2 regions of the Streptomyces sp. AM 4-1-1 genome follow, and region 1 is predicted to be linked to the other one. Evidence: riboswitches for the same ligand, from Rfam matches in the RefSeq annotation. Region 1 holds a riboswitch; the other holds the start of a gene.
The links. Region 1 has a riboswitch for cobalamin ahead of PZB75_RS04985 (cobalamin biosynthesis protein). Riboswitches for the same ligand answer to the same signal wherever they lie in the genome.

Region 1 (6,563 bases):
TCTCGGCGTTCGTCCGGTGCTTCAGCACGGCGTGCCGCACCGCGATCCCGGCGACGCGCGCGGCCCGTTCGGGGTCCGCCCGGTACACCGGCACCCCGTCGGGACCCTGCTCCTTGAAGGAGAAGGGGACGGTGATCAGCCGGCCGTCGAATTCGGGGATCGCGACCTGCATCGCCGCGTCCATCGGCGAGACCGCCGCGTCCGACGCGTCCCAGGCCGCCCGGGACGACGTCAGGCAGAGCCCTTGCAGCACCGGTACGTTCAGCTCGGCCAGCGCTCCGATGTCCCACGCCTCGTCGTCGCCGCCGGCCGAGGCGTCCGACGCGCGGGTGCCGCCCGACGCGAGGACGGTCGCGATCAGCGCGTCGGCCCGGCCCAGCAGCTCGTACAGCCCGGCGTCGGCCCCGCGCAGCGAACCGCAGTACACCGGGAGGGCGTTGGCGCCGCGCGCCTCGACCGCGTCGCACAGCACGTCGACGAACGACGTGTTCCCCGCGAGTTCGTGCGCCCGGTAGAAGAGGACACCGACGGTCGGGCGGCCCTCGGTGAACGCGCGGTCGCCGCGCAGCCCCCATTCGGGCATCTTCTGCGGCTCGGCGAAGCCGTGCCCGGTGAGCAGCACCGTGTCGGACAGGAACCGGGACAGCTCGACGAGGTTGCCGGGGCCGCCCTCGACGAGATAGCGCAACGCCTCCGCGACGACCCCGGCCGGGACCGACGACTCGGCCATCAGCTCCGCGTCCGGCACGCTCTCGCCGCCCAGCAGGACGGTCGGTATCCCGGACTCCCTCAGCACCGCGAGCCCGTCCTCCCAGGCGCGCTTGCCGCCGAGGAGGCGGACCACGGCGACCGCTGCCCCCTCGATCAGCGCGGGCAGCTCCGCGCGGGCGTCGACCCGGGTCGGATTGGCGATCCGGTAGGGCGCGCCCGACGCGCGGGCCGCGAGCAGGTCCGTATCGGCGGTCGACAACAACAGCACGGTCGTGGTGGGAGTGCTGGGGGTGCTGCTCATGCGCGTGCTCCAGGGGCTCCGGGGGCGATGAAGGGAAGTCCGGCGGGCGGGCCCGACTCGATGAGCCGCAGCAGCGCGCCGGTGTCCGCGTGTTCTTCGATGAGGTCGCCGAGGCGGTCCAGCTGTTCCTCGCGCAGCGCGGCGAAACAGGTGTCGGGCGCCGGGACGAAGCGCCGGCCCGCCGCGCGGGCCACCTCGGTCAGGAAGCGGCGCCGGAAGGTGTCGCTCTCCAGCGAGCCGTGCCAGTGGGTGCCCCACAGGGCGCCCACCCGGCAGCCGTCCAGCGGTGTGCCCCGGCCGTCGGTGATGAACGGCTCGCCGCCGTGCACGGTGGCGACACCGTGATGGATCTCGTATCCCTCGACGGGCGCGCCGAGCGCCTCGCCGACGGGCCGGGCGAGGGTCTTCTCGCGGTCGAACCTGACCCGCACGGGCAGCAGCCCCAGCCCGTCGACCAGTCCCGCGCGGGACTCCACGTCGTCCTCGACGCGCTCGCCGAGCAGTTGGTAGCCGCCGCAGACACCGAGGACCGGACGGCCCTCGGCGGCCCGCCGCACCAGCGCGTCCGCGAGACCGCGCTCGCGCAGCCACGCCAGCGCCCGGACGGTGCCCCGGGTGCCGGGCACGACGACGAGATCCGCGTCGGTCAGCTCCTCGGCGCGGTCCACGAACCGCACGACGACGCCGGGTTCGGCGGCCAGGGCGTCCACATCGGTGAAGTTCGACATCAGCGGTACGGCGCAGACGGCGACGCGCAGCACCTCCTCACCGTGCGGCGGCGCGACGGCCGACTCGCGCACGGCGCCGCGCAGCGACACCCGCAGTCCGTCCTCCTCGTCGATGCCCAGACCGTGCGCGAAGGGCAGCACCCCGTACGTCCGGCGGCCGGTGAGTTCGCGCAGCATGTCGAGGCCGGGTTCGAGGAGCGACACGTCACCGCGGAACTTGTTGACCAGGTACCCCGCGATCAGGGCCTGGTCCTCGGCGCCGAGCAGTGCCGTCGTACCGAAGAACGAGGCGAAGACGCCGCCCCGGTCGATGTCGCCGACGACGACGACCGGGAAGCCCGCGGCCCGCGCGACGCCCATGTTCACGATGTCGGTGCGCCGCAGATTGATCTCGGCCGGGCTGCCCGCCCCCTCGCAGATCACGGCGTCGTACGTACCCCGAAGCTGCTCCAGACAGTCCACGACCGTGCCGAACAGGGCCTCCTGACGGCCTCCGTGATACCCGCGCGCGCTCATCTCGCCCACCGGCCTGCCCAGCAGGACGACCTGGCTGGAACGGTCGCCACCGGGCTTGAGGAGCACCGGGTTCATCAGCGCGGTCGGCTCGACGCGGGCGGCCTGCGCCTGCATGGCCTGGGCGCGTCCGATCTCGGCGCCCTCGCGGGTGACGAACGAGTTCAGCGACATGTTCTGCGCCTTGAACGGGGCGACCTTCACCCCCTGGCGCACCAGCCAGCGGCAGATGCCCGCGGTGACGACGCTCTTGCCCGCGTCCGACGTGGTTCCGGCGACCAGCAGTCCGCCGCTCATATGGATGTCCGTCCCGAGGAGAGCCGGGGGCGGGCGGTGGTGCGCCGCCCCGCGAGGAGCCGGCCGGCCACGCACACCCCGAGGGCGAGCACGGTCACCCGGCGCGAGAGCCGCACCGCGCGTTCGATGTCGGGCACGCCGACGGGGCGGCCGGCGCCGCCGTTGAGCACGGGCCGGTGCTCGACCCGGCCCGCGTAGGAGAGGGTGCCGCCGAGCCGGACACCGAGCGCGCCCGCGAAGGCGGCCTCGACCGGACCGGCGTTGGGACTCGGGTGGCGGCCCGCGTCCGCGCGCCAGGCGTGCGCGGCGGCGCGCGGACGGCCGCCCGCCACCACGGCGAGCGCGGCGGTGAGGCGGGCGCCGGGCCAGCCCGCGACGTCGTCGAGGCGGGCCGACGCCCAGCCGTACCTGCGGTGGCGCGGTGACCTGTGCCCCACCATGGCGTCGAGGGTGTTGACGGCACGGAATCCGACGAGTCCGGGCACCCCGGCCAGCGCGCCCCACACCAGGGCGCCGACGACGGCGTCGGAGGTGTTCTCGGCGACGGACTCCACGACGGCGCGGGCGATCCCGGGCGCGTCGAGGGACTGCGGGTCGCGGCCGCACAGGTGCGGCAGCCGCTCCCGGGCCGCCTCGACGTCCCCGGCGGCCAGCGCGGCCCCGACGGTACGGGCCTCGCGGCCCAGCGAGGTGCCGCCGAGCACGGACCAGGTGGCGGCGGCGGTCAGGGCGACGGCGGCGACGGGACGGTCGCGCACGGTACGGGCGGCCAGCGCGGCGGCCCCGGCGGCGCCTCCGGCGCAGACCAGGGCGTGCAGCGCGCCCCGGCCCCGGTCGTCGCGCCACAGCCGTCGTTCCACAGCGGCGGCGGCCCGCCCGAACACGGCGACCGGGTGCCCGCGGCGCGGGTCGCCGAGGAGCAGATCGCCGGCCAGACCGGCCGTGGCGCCGTACGCGAAGATGCGATCGGCACGCATGGGTTCAGACCGCCGTCACGCCTCGGTGGATCGTCGTACGGGGGTCTCGGGCGCGGGAAGCGCTCGGGCCCGCGGGGGCGGGGGCCGACGCACGGCAGCCAGGCATGGCGTTATGTCCTCACTCAGGGTCCGCGCCCTGGTTCGACGTGACCGGCGACGCAGAGTCTCCTGGCTCCCGGATCGGCGGTTCCCCCGGTCTTCCGGCCCGCTCGCGCGAACCGTGACTTCCGGTGGATGGGGGACCGCTCCCCGGTGACAGTGGCGGGACCGCGCCGGATTCGCACCGGACTTCCTCTGCTGTCGCCGTAAATGGCTTCGGCAGTCCACCACGCTCCGAGAACACCCGTCAACCTGCCGTTGACCTGCGACGGCGCAGTGTGCGAAGACGCACATCGGACCGGCCGCGGGGGAGTGCGGCCGGTCCGATGGAGGGTGAGCGCGCAGAGGGGCGCTCACCCCGGTGGTCAGGTGCGGTCGGAACCGCGGCCGGTCCCGGCGGGCGGCGTGTGCCGGGCCCGGACCTCGGGGCGTGCGCCGGGCTCAGGCGACGATCAGGAAGATCCCGTACGCGACCGCCGCCGCGCACAGCCCGAAGCAGGCGTACGCGCCCGCGCGCGCCGCGACGAGGGAGCCGCCGGAGCGTTTCCCGTCGACGCCCGGCGCCGTGGGCTCCGGCCGCTGCTTGGCGAGGCCGACGATGCCCAGGGTGAACAGGCCCACCAGGGCGACGGTGACGACGAGGGAGACGCCGAAGACGGTGCCGAGAGCGGCCCAGTCGATGTGCATGGTGCGGTGTCCTTTCTGCCGCTGGTGCCGGGGCGGTACTAGACCGTGGCGGGGCGGGCCGGGTCGGTGGCCGCCGGGGCCGGCGCGGGGGCCGGGATGGTGGCCTTGAGTTCGGCGGCCAGGACCCCGGCGGTCGGCGGGGGGCTGACGGCGGCGATGGCGGTGGTGACGACGCCCGCGGGCTCGGCGGCCGGGTCCTCGGGGGCTGCGCCCGAGGGAGCGACGTCGCCGTGGCCGACCGGACGGCGGCGGGACAGCGCCCAGATGGCGCCGGAACCCGCGGCCAGCAGCGCGGCGACCACGACCACACCCCAGGTGCCCTGCTGCGTCAGGAACTCCGCGCCCGCGCCCACCAGACCGGCGGCCGGCAGGGTCAGGCCCCAGGCGACGAACATCCGGGTGGCCGTGGACCAGCGGACCGCACCGCCCCGGCGGCCGAGGCCCGCGCCCATCACGGCACCGGAGCAGGACTGTGTGGTGGAGAGGGAGAAGCCGAGGTGCGAGGAGGCCAGGATGACGGTGGCCGCGCTGGTCTGCGCGGCGAATCCCTGCGGCGGCCGCAGTTCGGTGAGGCCGCTGCCCATGGTGCGGATGATGCGCCAGCCACCGAGATAGGTGCCCAGCGCGATGGCGGTCCCGGCGGCGACGATGACCCACACGGGCGGGTTGGAGCCGGGGGAGAGGACCCCGCCGGTGACCAGCGCGAGCGTGATGATGCCCATGGTCTTCTGGGCGTCGTTGGTCCCGTGGGCGAGTGAGACGAGACCGGCCGAGGCGATCTGCCCGGCGCGGTAGCCCTTGGCGGCGGCCTTCTCCTGCGCCCCGCCCCGGATCTTCCCGCCGATCCGGTACGTGAGCCGGGTGGCCAGCAGCGCGGCGATCCCCGCGACGACCGGGGCGGCGACGGCGGGGAGCAGCACCTTGGTGACGACGGTGCCGCCGTTGACGGACGACCAGCCCGCGGACATCACCGCGGCGCCGATGAGGCCGCCGAAGAGCGCGTGGGAGGAACTGGACGGCAGGCCGACCAGCCAGGTCAGCAGATTCCACAGGATGGCGCCGACGAGCGCGGCGAAGATGACCTCCGTCCTGATCCCGCTCTCGTTGATGATCCCGCCGGAGATCGTCCTGGCGACCTCCACGGACAGGAAGGCGCCGACGAGGTTGAGAACGGCGGACATGGCCACCGCGGTCTTGGGCTTGAGTGCGCCGGTCGAGATGGTCGTCGCCATCGCGTTCGCGGTGTCGTGGAAACCGTTCGTGAAATCGAACACTAGAGCTGTCGCGATCACGATCGCGAGCAGCAGCGTGATGTGTTCCATTTACCCAGGCAATCGTTCGACGTCAGTGGCACGTGGACCGTAGGCAACCTGGATGAACGGGAGATGAACTGGACGGGGCGTTGTGGTGACCCGAACGGCGCGTCGCCGTTCCGCTTGTGTCCGTCCGTGCGGGTGGGGGAGAAGCGACCGGGCGGTACGGGCGCGGCCCGGTCCGCCGTGGCCCGTACCGCACGCCGTTCCACGGCCGACGCCGACGTGCCGACGCCGACGTGCCCACGTGCTCGACCCGTCACATGACCCTCACGTCCGGAGTGACAGGATTCCCGTATGAGCGAGCGGATGCCGGACGCGATCGAACGGGCCTGGGACGAGGTCGTCACCACCGCCCGCAGGACGGTGGCGGACGGCCTGGTCGTCGGTACCTCGGGGAACGTCTCGGCGCGGGTCGGCGCGGTCGTCCTGGTCACCCCGAGCGGTGTGCCGTACGAGCGGCTGGGGCCGCGCGACGCCGTGGGCGTCGACCTCGAAGGCAATCAGGTCGTCGGAACACTCGCACCGACCAGCGAACTCCCCCTCCACCTCGCCGTCTACCGCACCACCGGGGCGGGCGCGGTGGTGCACACCCACGCCGTGCACGCCACCGCTGTCTCCACGCTGGTCGACGAGGTGCCGTCGGTGCACTACGCCGCCGCTTTCCTCGGCGGCCCGGTCCGCACCGCCGGTTACGCCCGCTACGGCACGTCCGAGCTGGCCGAGAACATGCTCGCCGCCCTCCGTGACCGCACGGGCTGCCTCCTGCGCAACCACGGAACCGTCACGTACGGCGACACCCTTGACGAGGCGTACGAGCGCACCGCCCAGCTCGAATGGCTCTGCCGCCTCTGGCTCACCGCCGCCTCGGTGCCGGGCCGCAGCCCGAGCCTCCTCTCCCCGGCCGAGATGGACGACGTGCGGGTGGCGCTGAGGG
Region 2 (6,563 bases), 5.2 Mb from region 1:
TCGCCGGTCGCCGGGATCAGGCTGGGCCAGGCGCCCGACGGCTGCTGGAGACCAGACAGATAGGTGAGGGGGGCCCGCGCCGCGTCCTTCTCACCGGCCCGCAGCTGTGCGATGACGCCGAGGGACTGGGCGAACACCGAAGGGGCGTAGGTGTAGGCGCCCTTGGCCGGGCAGCTGCGGTCCGGGGCCGTGCTGGGCCGCTCGCAGACCGCGTCGGCGAGCGCGGCGATCAGGTCTCTGCCGCCGAAGTGACGAGGGTCCCGGCCGACGACCTCGGCGAGCACGGCCGCCTTGCCCATCGACCCGCCCGCCGCGTGCGCCGTACCCGCGTTCGTCCAGTCGTGCAGGGTGCGGCCCTCGGCGTCCTTGCCGCCCTGGTCGAGGAAGTCCGTGATCGCGCGCAGGGTGTTGTCGTCGTGTCCGGCCGCCGCCAGGGCGAACGCGCCGTCGATCGTGAGGCCGAAGTCGGCCCGGCCCGTGGCTGATCCGGTGCCGTAGTAGCGGCCCTGCCGCAGCCGGGACGGGTCGGTGAGGTAGGCGACGCCCTTCCTCAGATCGGGCCCCTCGCCGGGAGGAGCCGTGGGAGGCGTCGTCGGGGGAGTGGTGGGCGGCCCGGTCGGCTCGGGCACCTTCGTGGTCAGGGCGGCCAGGCTGGTGCCCGAGCCGGCGAGCACGGCGGGCGAGGTCGCGTACAGGGCCGGTTCGGTGGCGCCCTCCTCGAACCCGAAGCCTCCCCCGGCGAGTTGCTGTCCCGACAGCCAGGAGACGGCGGCGTCGGCGGTGGTGGTGTCGCCGAGCGTCCGCAGTGCCTGCGCGGCGTACGCGGTGGCGGCCACACTGCCGGTGGAGGAGCCGTTGTACCCGGGGAAGCCGCCGCCCTGGAGCTGGGCCTTCCCGAGGTAGGTACGGGCCTTGGCGACGGCGGTGTCATGGCCGCCGGCCTGGCGCAGGACGAGGGCGACGAGCCCGGTCGTCGCCGGGTCGCCGTCGCAGTACTCACCGGGGCGGATCAGGATGCTGGTGAACGACCCGTCCTGGCACTGGAGTTGGGTCAGCCGGTCCACGGCCGGGGCCGGCGGTACCTCGCCGCCGCGCAGGAGGGCCAGCACGGCGAGCGCCTGCGCGTCACCGTACGTGGCGTTCGGGAAGTCGCCCTTGGCGGTGCAGCCCGGGGTGGGGGAGCCGGACTCGGGCCCCGCCGGGCAGACGTTCTTCCTGAGGTCGGCGAGCAGATCGTGGCCGCCGAAGGAGCGCGGATCGTTCTCGGTGATCTCCGCGAGCAGTGCCAGCCGGGCGGCGGCGTTCGCGTCGGGAGCGCTGTCCGGGCCCGCGGGGTAGGCGTAGGCGTCGGTCTGCGAGGCCAGATGGGCCGTGACCTTGTCGAGCGTGGCGCTCCTGCCCCCGGCGGCGAGCGCGTAGGCGGCCTCGGTCGTCAACAGGTGGTTCGGGGCGTCCGCGCCCTCGTCGACGACGTGGTCACCGTCCTTCAGTGTGCCCGTCACCCACCGGAAGGCGGCCGGGAGGTCGATCGCGCCGGGCGGCACGGTCGGGGACGTACCGGGATCGGGCGTACCGCCACCGCCCGCGCGCACCTGGTCGGGGGTGAACGACGGCCTGCCGCTGGTCCCGCCGGTGTCGGTGCCGCCGAACACCCAGGCGTCGACGTCACCGTCCTTGGGCTTGCGGGCCATGGCGCCGAGCGGGCTGTACGACCACTGGTCCTGGCCGGGCGAGGCGATCCAGTACGACCAGTACGCGGTGGGCTGCGGGGTCAGTACGCAGTCCTCCTGGTCCGGGGTCGGGTACTGCGTACCGGAGTTGTACGGTCCGAAGCCGATCCGGCAGATGAACGCCGGACCGTCGTGCCCGGTGCCCGTCGTGGTGAACCCGCCCTCGTGCAGCAGGTCGTAGCCGCTGGTGGGAGTGGTGTCACAGCCGCGCTCCACCGTGCCGCCGAACGGCCCGAGGTCGACCGCGACGATCGCACCCTTCGTCGCCGTGCACTCCCCGATCGGGTCGGCCCCGGCAGGGGAGACCCCCGTGACGAACGCCACGCTCGCGCCGAACGTGAGGACCGCCGCCGATATCAGCGACAGCAGCCCTCTCCTCGACCCGCGCCGGTCCGATTGCTCTGTGGTCCCCACCACGGCCCCTCGTGTCGTCCCCGGGCGGGTCCGTGCGCGGCAGACGGCTCCCGGGCGACCAGGAGGCCGGGCGGGAGCGGGTCGAACCACGCCGTAGTCCGCGACGGCGTATCTCGCTGAAAACCTGGCACCAGGTGTTCCGGCTCGCCCACGCTCTGTCGGGCCTACGGTTGCGGGTCAGCGCCGGTTTCCGACCGGCTTCCCCTGGTGCTGAGTGCGTATCAGCCGGATTGGAACACGCGTATGAACACACCGTCAAGGCAGGCCGGTTCCGGCACCGGGTCCCGTCCGGGCACCTGACGGCCCCGGTCCGGCGGTCCCCGGGCACGGCGGCCGGCCGCGTCTGGCGGACCCCCTGGCCCCTCGGGTAGCGTCCTGGCCTGCCGAGTGGGGGAACCCGGTGCGAATCCGGGGCTGACGCGCAGCGGTGTGGGACGGCAGGGGGCCGTTCCGAGCCCGAATGCCCAGACGGTGACGACAAGTTGGAAGCCGTGCCACGCGTTCGGGCGGCGGTCACCCGCTCTTCCCCGTCCTCGGTCGTGGGAGGGCGGGCGGGGCCGGCGTCCCTCATCCCAGGAGCAGGCCATGTCCCGTTCTCTCACCTCACGCCGCATCGCGCTCACGGTGCCCGCGGTCCTCGGGGCCTTCGCCCTGACCGTGCTGCCCGCGGCCGCCACCTCGACCCCGGCACAGATCGCCACCTCCAAGGCCAACGGTGTGGCGTACCTCAAGTCCCTCCAGGCCGCCGACGGTTCGTACGCGGGCTCCGGACTGTCCAACGAATGGGCGTTCACCGCCTTCGCCGCCACGGGTACGGCGGCCGTCGACGTCACCCCCGGCGGCGACACCACGAAGAACGCCCGCACCGTGTACCGGAACCTGCTGGCCACCCCGGGCTGGCCGTCCGCCACCCCCGTGGTCACCGACTACGAACGCGGCGCGCTCAACGCGAACGCCGCCGGCATCGACCCGGCGCGGGTCTCCGCCTCACGCAACCTCATCGCGGACGTCTACGGCTACTGGCAGACGGCGGAGGGTGGTTACTTCGGCCCGTCCGCCAACTACAACGGCACGGTTTTCGCCGCACTGGCCCTCGGCGGCGCCAGGACCCAGGCCGGTGCGCGGCGCATACCGCAGGCACTCGTCGACCAGGTGGTCACGCGTATCCGCGCCAACCAGCACAACGACGGCGGCTGGAACTACAGCAAGGCCGAGGGCAACCCGACCCAGCTCGCCACCGCGAGCGACATCGACATGACCGGCGCCTCGATGGCCGCGCTCTGTGTCTCGGGTGTGCCGAACACCGACGCGGACATCGTCCGGGCGAAGACATTCCTCAAGGGCAAGCTGGTCAACAACTCCGGTGCGTTCAACGCCATGTTCGGCGTCAACACCGACTCCAACGGCTGGGCCGTCTCCGGACTGAACGCCTGTGGTGTCAACCCGCAGACGGGCGACTTCCTCACCCCTCTGGGCAGGACGCCGGTCGACTTCCTCATCGCCCAGCAGTTCAACCCGGGCGGCGGCTTCAAGTACCTGCCCGGTGACACCTCGCCGTCCGCGTACGCCTCCATCGACGGGCTGCGCGCGGTGGCGGGCGGCGGCTTCACCTTCACACCGCCCGTACCGGCCACCACGGGCGCCCCGCAGTGGGTCGCCACCAGCACGTTCAGCCCCGGCACCGCCACCAGGCTGTCGCTCAGCGTGGACGACGGGACGGGCGCGCTGAAGGTCTGCTCGGTGACCTTCACACCGACCGCCACCACGACCACGCTCGGCGACGTCCTCACCGCCGCCACGACCGCGGCGACCCCGTCCGGCTGCGTCACCGGCGTCACCCCGTCGACCGGAAGCGGCGCCATCACGGCGATCGACGGGAAGGCCAACAGCGGTACTTCGACCTGGAAGGTAGCCGTCGACGGCTCGGCCTCCGCCACCGCCACCCGCGACAGGGTGATCAACGTCGGCGACACGATCGCACTGCGCTGGGGGAGCTGAAGGCGGGCGGGACGGCGTGGGTACCACCCGCATCTCCGTCCCCAGGTTCGTTGCCCAGAGGTCGCGTCCCCCATGGATCACCGCGCGCCTCCCGCGATGAAATCACGGTCCCCGTGCAGCCAGGACACCGCGTCGTACAGTCCGTCTTCGGTGAAAGAGGAGAGCATTGCGTTACGGGCCACGGCCGCCTGTCCCGCCGGATGGTAGAGCAGGCTGCCCATCTCGCGGGCCAGGAGCTGTGCCTTGCGTGTACGGTCACGGCGCCAGGTGTTGTACTTCTCCAGGCGGCCTGGTACCTCGTGCCCCTGACACCCCAATGACTCACCGATCACGACGGCGTCCTCAAGGGCCATGCACGCGCCTTGAGCCGCATACTGCAGCATCGGATGTGCGGCGTCGCCCAGCAGTGCCACCCTGCCGTCCGTCCAGACGTCGACCGGGTCGCGGTCGCACAGCACCCATGTCCGCCAATCCTCGCCGAGTTTCAGTAGTCGTTGTGCCGCGTCCTCGAGCTGCGAGAACTCGTTCAGAACGTACGAAGCCTCGACCGGCCGCCCGGCGACTACCTCTTGAGCGCCGTCGTCCTTGGTCGCGGCGAGATTCATGAGGGCTCCGCCGGCGATCGCGTAGTGCACGAAGTGCCACTTTGGCCCCGCCCACAGAGTGACGCAGTTCCAGCGCAGATCGTCAGGAACCCGGTTCATGGGTACGACGGACCGGTAGATGGTGTGACCGGACACCTGGGGTTCGCCGTCGCCGACGAGCTGGCGCCGGATGGTGGAGCGGATGCCGTCGGCGCCGATCAGAGCGGCGCCGGTGAGCCGTCGGCCGGTGGCGGTGACAGCGGTCACCTCGTCGTCGTTCTGCTCGTACCGGATCACCGAGAGGCCCGTCAGCAGCTCGACGGATGCTGACGTCCGGCAGGCGTCCAGCAGTGGTTGGTAGAGGTCGCTGCGATGGACGACCGCGTACGGGTTGCCGAACCGGGCCCGGTACCGGTCGGTCAGGGGCATCCGGACGATCCTCTCGCCGGTGATGCCGTCCATGAGACGTAGTTCGTCGATGAAGACGGCTTTGTCACGCACCGCGCCACCAACCCCTAGACGATCGAGTGCGCGGAAGGCGTTGGGGCCGAGCTGGATGCCTGCCCCTAACTCCTCAAGGCGGTCCCGTCGTTCGAGTACCACGACGTGGTGACCCTGTCGGGCCGCACTCAGCGCCGTCGCCAGCCCCCCGATACCACCGCCGACCACGATGACACGCGTTGTCCAGTGCATGTTCTGTGTTCCTCGTTCCTCTCGTTCCTGGGCACGCCGAAGGACCAGCCAGGTGAAGACGTCTCAGTTCTCCACCGCCACCCCGCGGCCGGAGAGGCGGGCGAGTGAATAGATACCTTCCGTAGTGGCTTCGATCGTGAAGGAAAAGTGGTGCGAAGGCGGGTATCCGATGAGCTCTGCGGCCCGGCCGGGAATCGGTGCGGCCGCCGCTTCCACCGATTCCCAGAGCAGTACGGCTCCCCATCGGTTGGTGTCCTGGTCGGAGATCCAGAACTTCAGCCGCAGTCCCGTGACGTGACTGAAACGATCGACTGCCTCGGCACGGAGGAATTCACGAAGGGACTCGATTGTCTGTCCGGACTCCTCAAGATTCCACCAGACGATTACAGCGAGCACGGGCGTATCACCTCCCTCAGAAGTCCGCTGATGATTCGGATGCCCTCCTTGGTGAGTACCGACTCGGCATGAAACTGAATGGATGCGAAATCTCTGCCGCGTAACGCGTGAACTTCGCCGGTCCGTAAATCCCGACTGATCTCGATGACACCGTGGGTCGGGTGTTCAAGCTTGTCCCGACAGCTGCGGGCGGCGAATGTGTTGTAGAAGCCGACCTGCTCGGGCGTGCCGAACAGATCGATCCGCCGCTGCACGCCTTGGTTGGGAGTCGGCCGACGTATCACGTCGAGGCCGAGAAGCGTGGAGAGTACCTGGTGGCTCAGACAGACGGCGAAGAACGGTTTGTGCTCCCTGAGCAGCAGGCGGACAGTATCCGTCAGATAGGAGATTTTCCGATGAGCCGTGTCGCGCGGATCGCCCGGTCCCGGTCCCAGAACAACGAGGTCGTGGTCCTCGAAGGAGTGCGCCTCGTCGAAGCGGCGCACGGTGACCTCCAACCCGGCCGATCGCAGTTGCAGCGCGATCATGGAGGTGAAGGTGTCCTCCGCGTCGATGACCAGCACGGAGCGACCGGCCAGCTGAGGATCTGGCCGGATCCGGTCGTCGCTCTCCGTCAGCCAGAACTCCGCGATGTCGTCGTTGCGCTGGTCCAATGACTCGCGCACCCGGTGGTGTGCGGCGAACCGGTCGGGGTCGCCGGTGTCGAGCGAGGCGAGCAGTCCGGCCGCCTTCGCACGCGTCTCGGCGA

Region 2: another riboswitch for cobalamin. It lies ahead of PZB75_RS27080 (prenyltransferase/squalene oxidase repeat-containing protein); the one in region 1 lies ahead of PZB75_RS04985 (cobalamin biosynthesis protein).

The regions. Positions count from the first base shown of each region.
Region 1 covers NZ_CP119145.1:1,200,700-1,207,262, reverse strand. Annotated here, with positions in the region: gene cobN (cobaltochelatase subunit CobN) at 1-1,012, opposite strand, end outside; gene PZB75_RS04990 (cobyric acid synthase) at 1,009-2,550, opposite strand; gene PZB75_RS04985 (cobalamin biosynthesis protein) at 2,547-3,527, opposite strand; cobalamin riboswitch at 3,689-3,823, opposite strand; gene PZB75_RS04980 (hypothetical protein) at 4,068-4,313, opposite strand; gene PZB75_RS04975 (inorganic phosphate transporter) at 4,352-5,635, opposite strand; gene PZB75_RS04970 (class II aldolase/adducin family protein) at 5,924-6,563, shown strand, end outside.
Region 2 covers NZ_CP119145.1:6,396,465-6,403,027, forward strand. Annotated here, with positions in the region: gene PZB75_RS27080 (prenyltransferase/squalene oxidase repeat-containing protein) at 1-2,144, opposite strand, end outside; cobalamin riboswitch at 2,253-2,389, opposite strand; cobalamin riboswitch at 2,535-2,610, shown strand; gene PZB75_RS27085 (hypothetical protein) at 2,730-4,142, shown strand; gene PZB75_RS27090 (3-hydroxybenzoate 6-monooxygenase) at 4,220-5,419, opposite strand; gene PZB75_RS27095 (hypothetical protein) at 5,483-5,815, opposite strand; gene PZB75_RS27100 (anthranilate synthase family protein) at 5,803-6,563, opposite strand, start outside.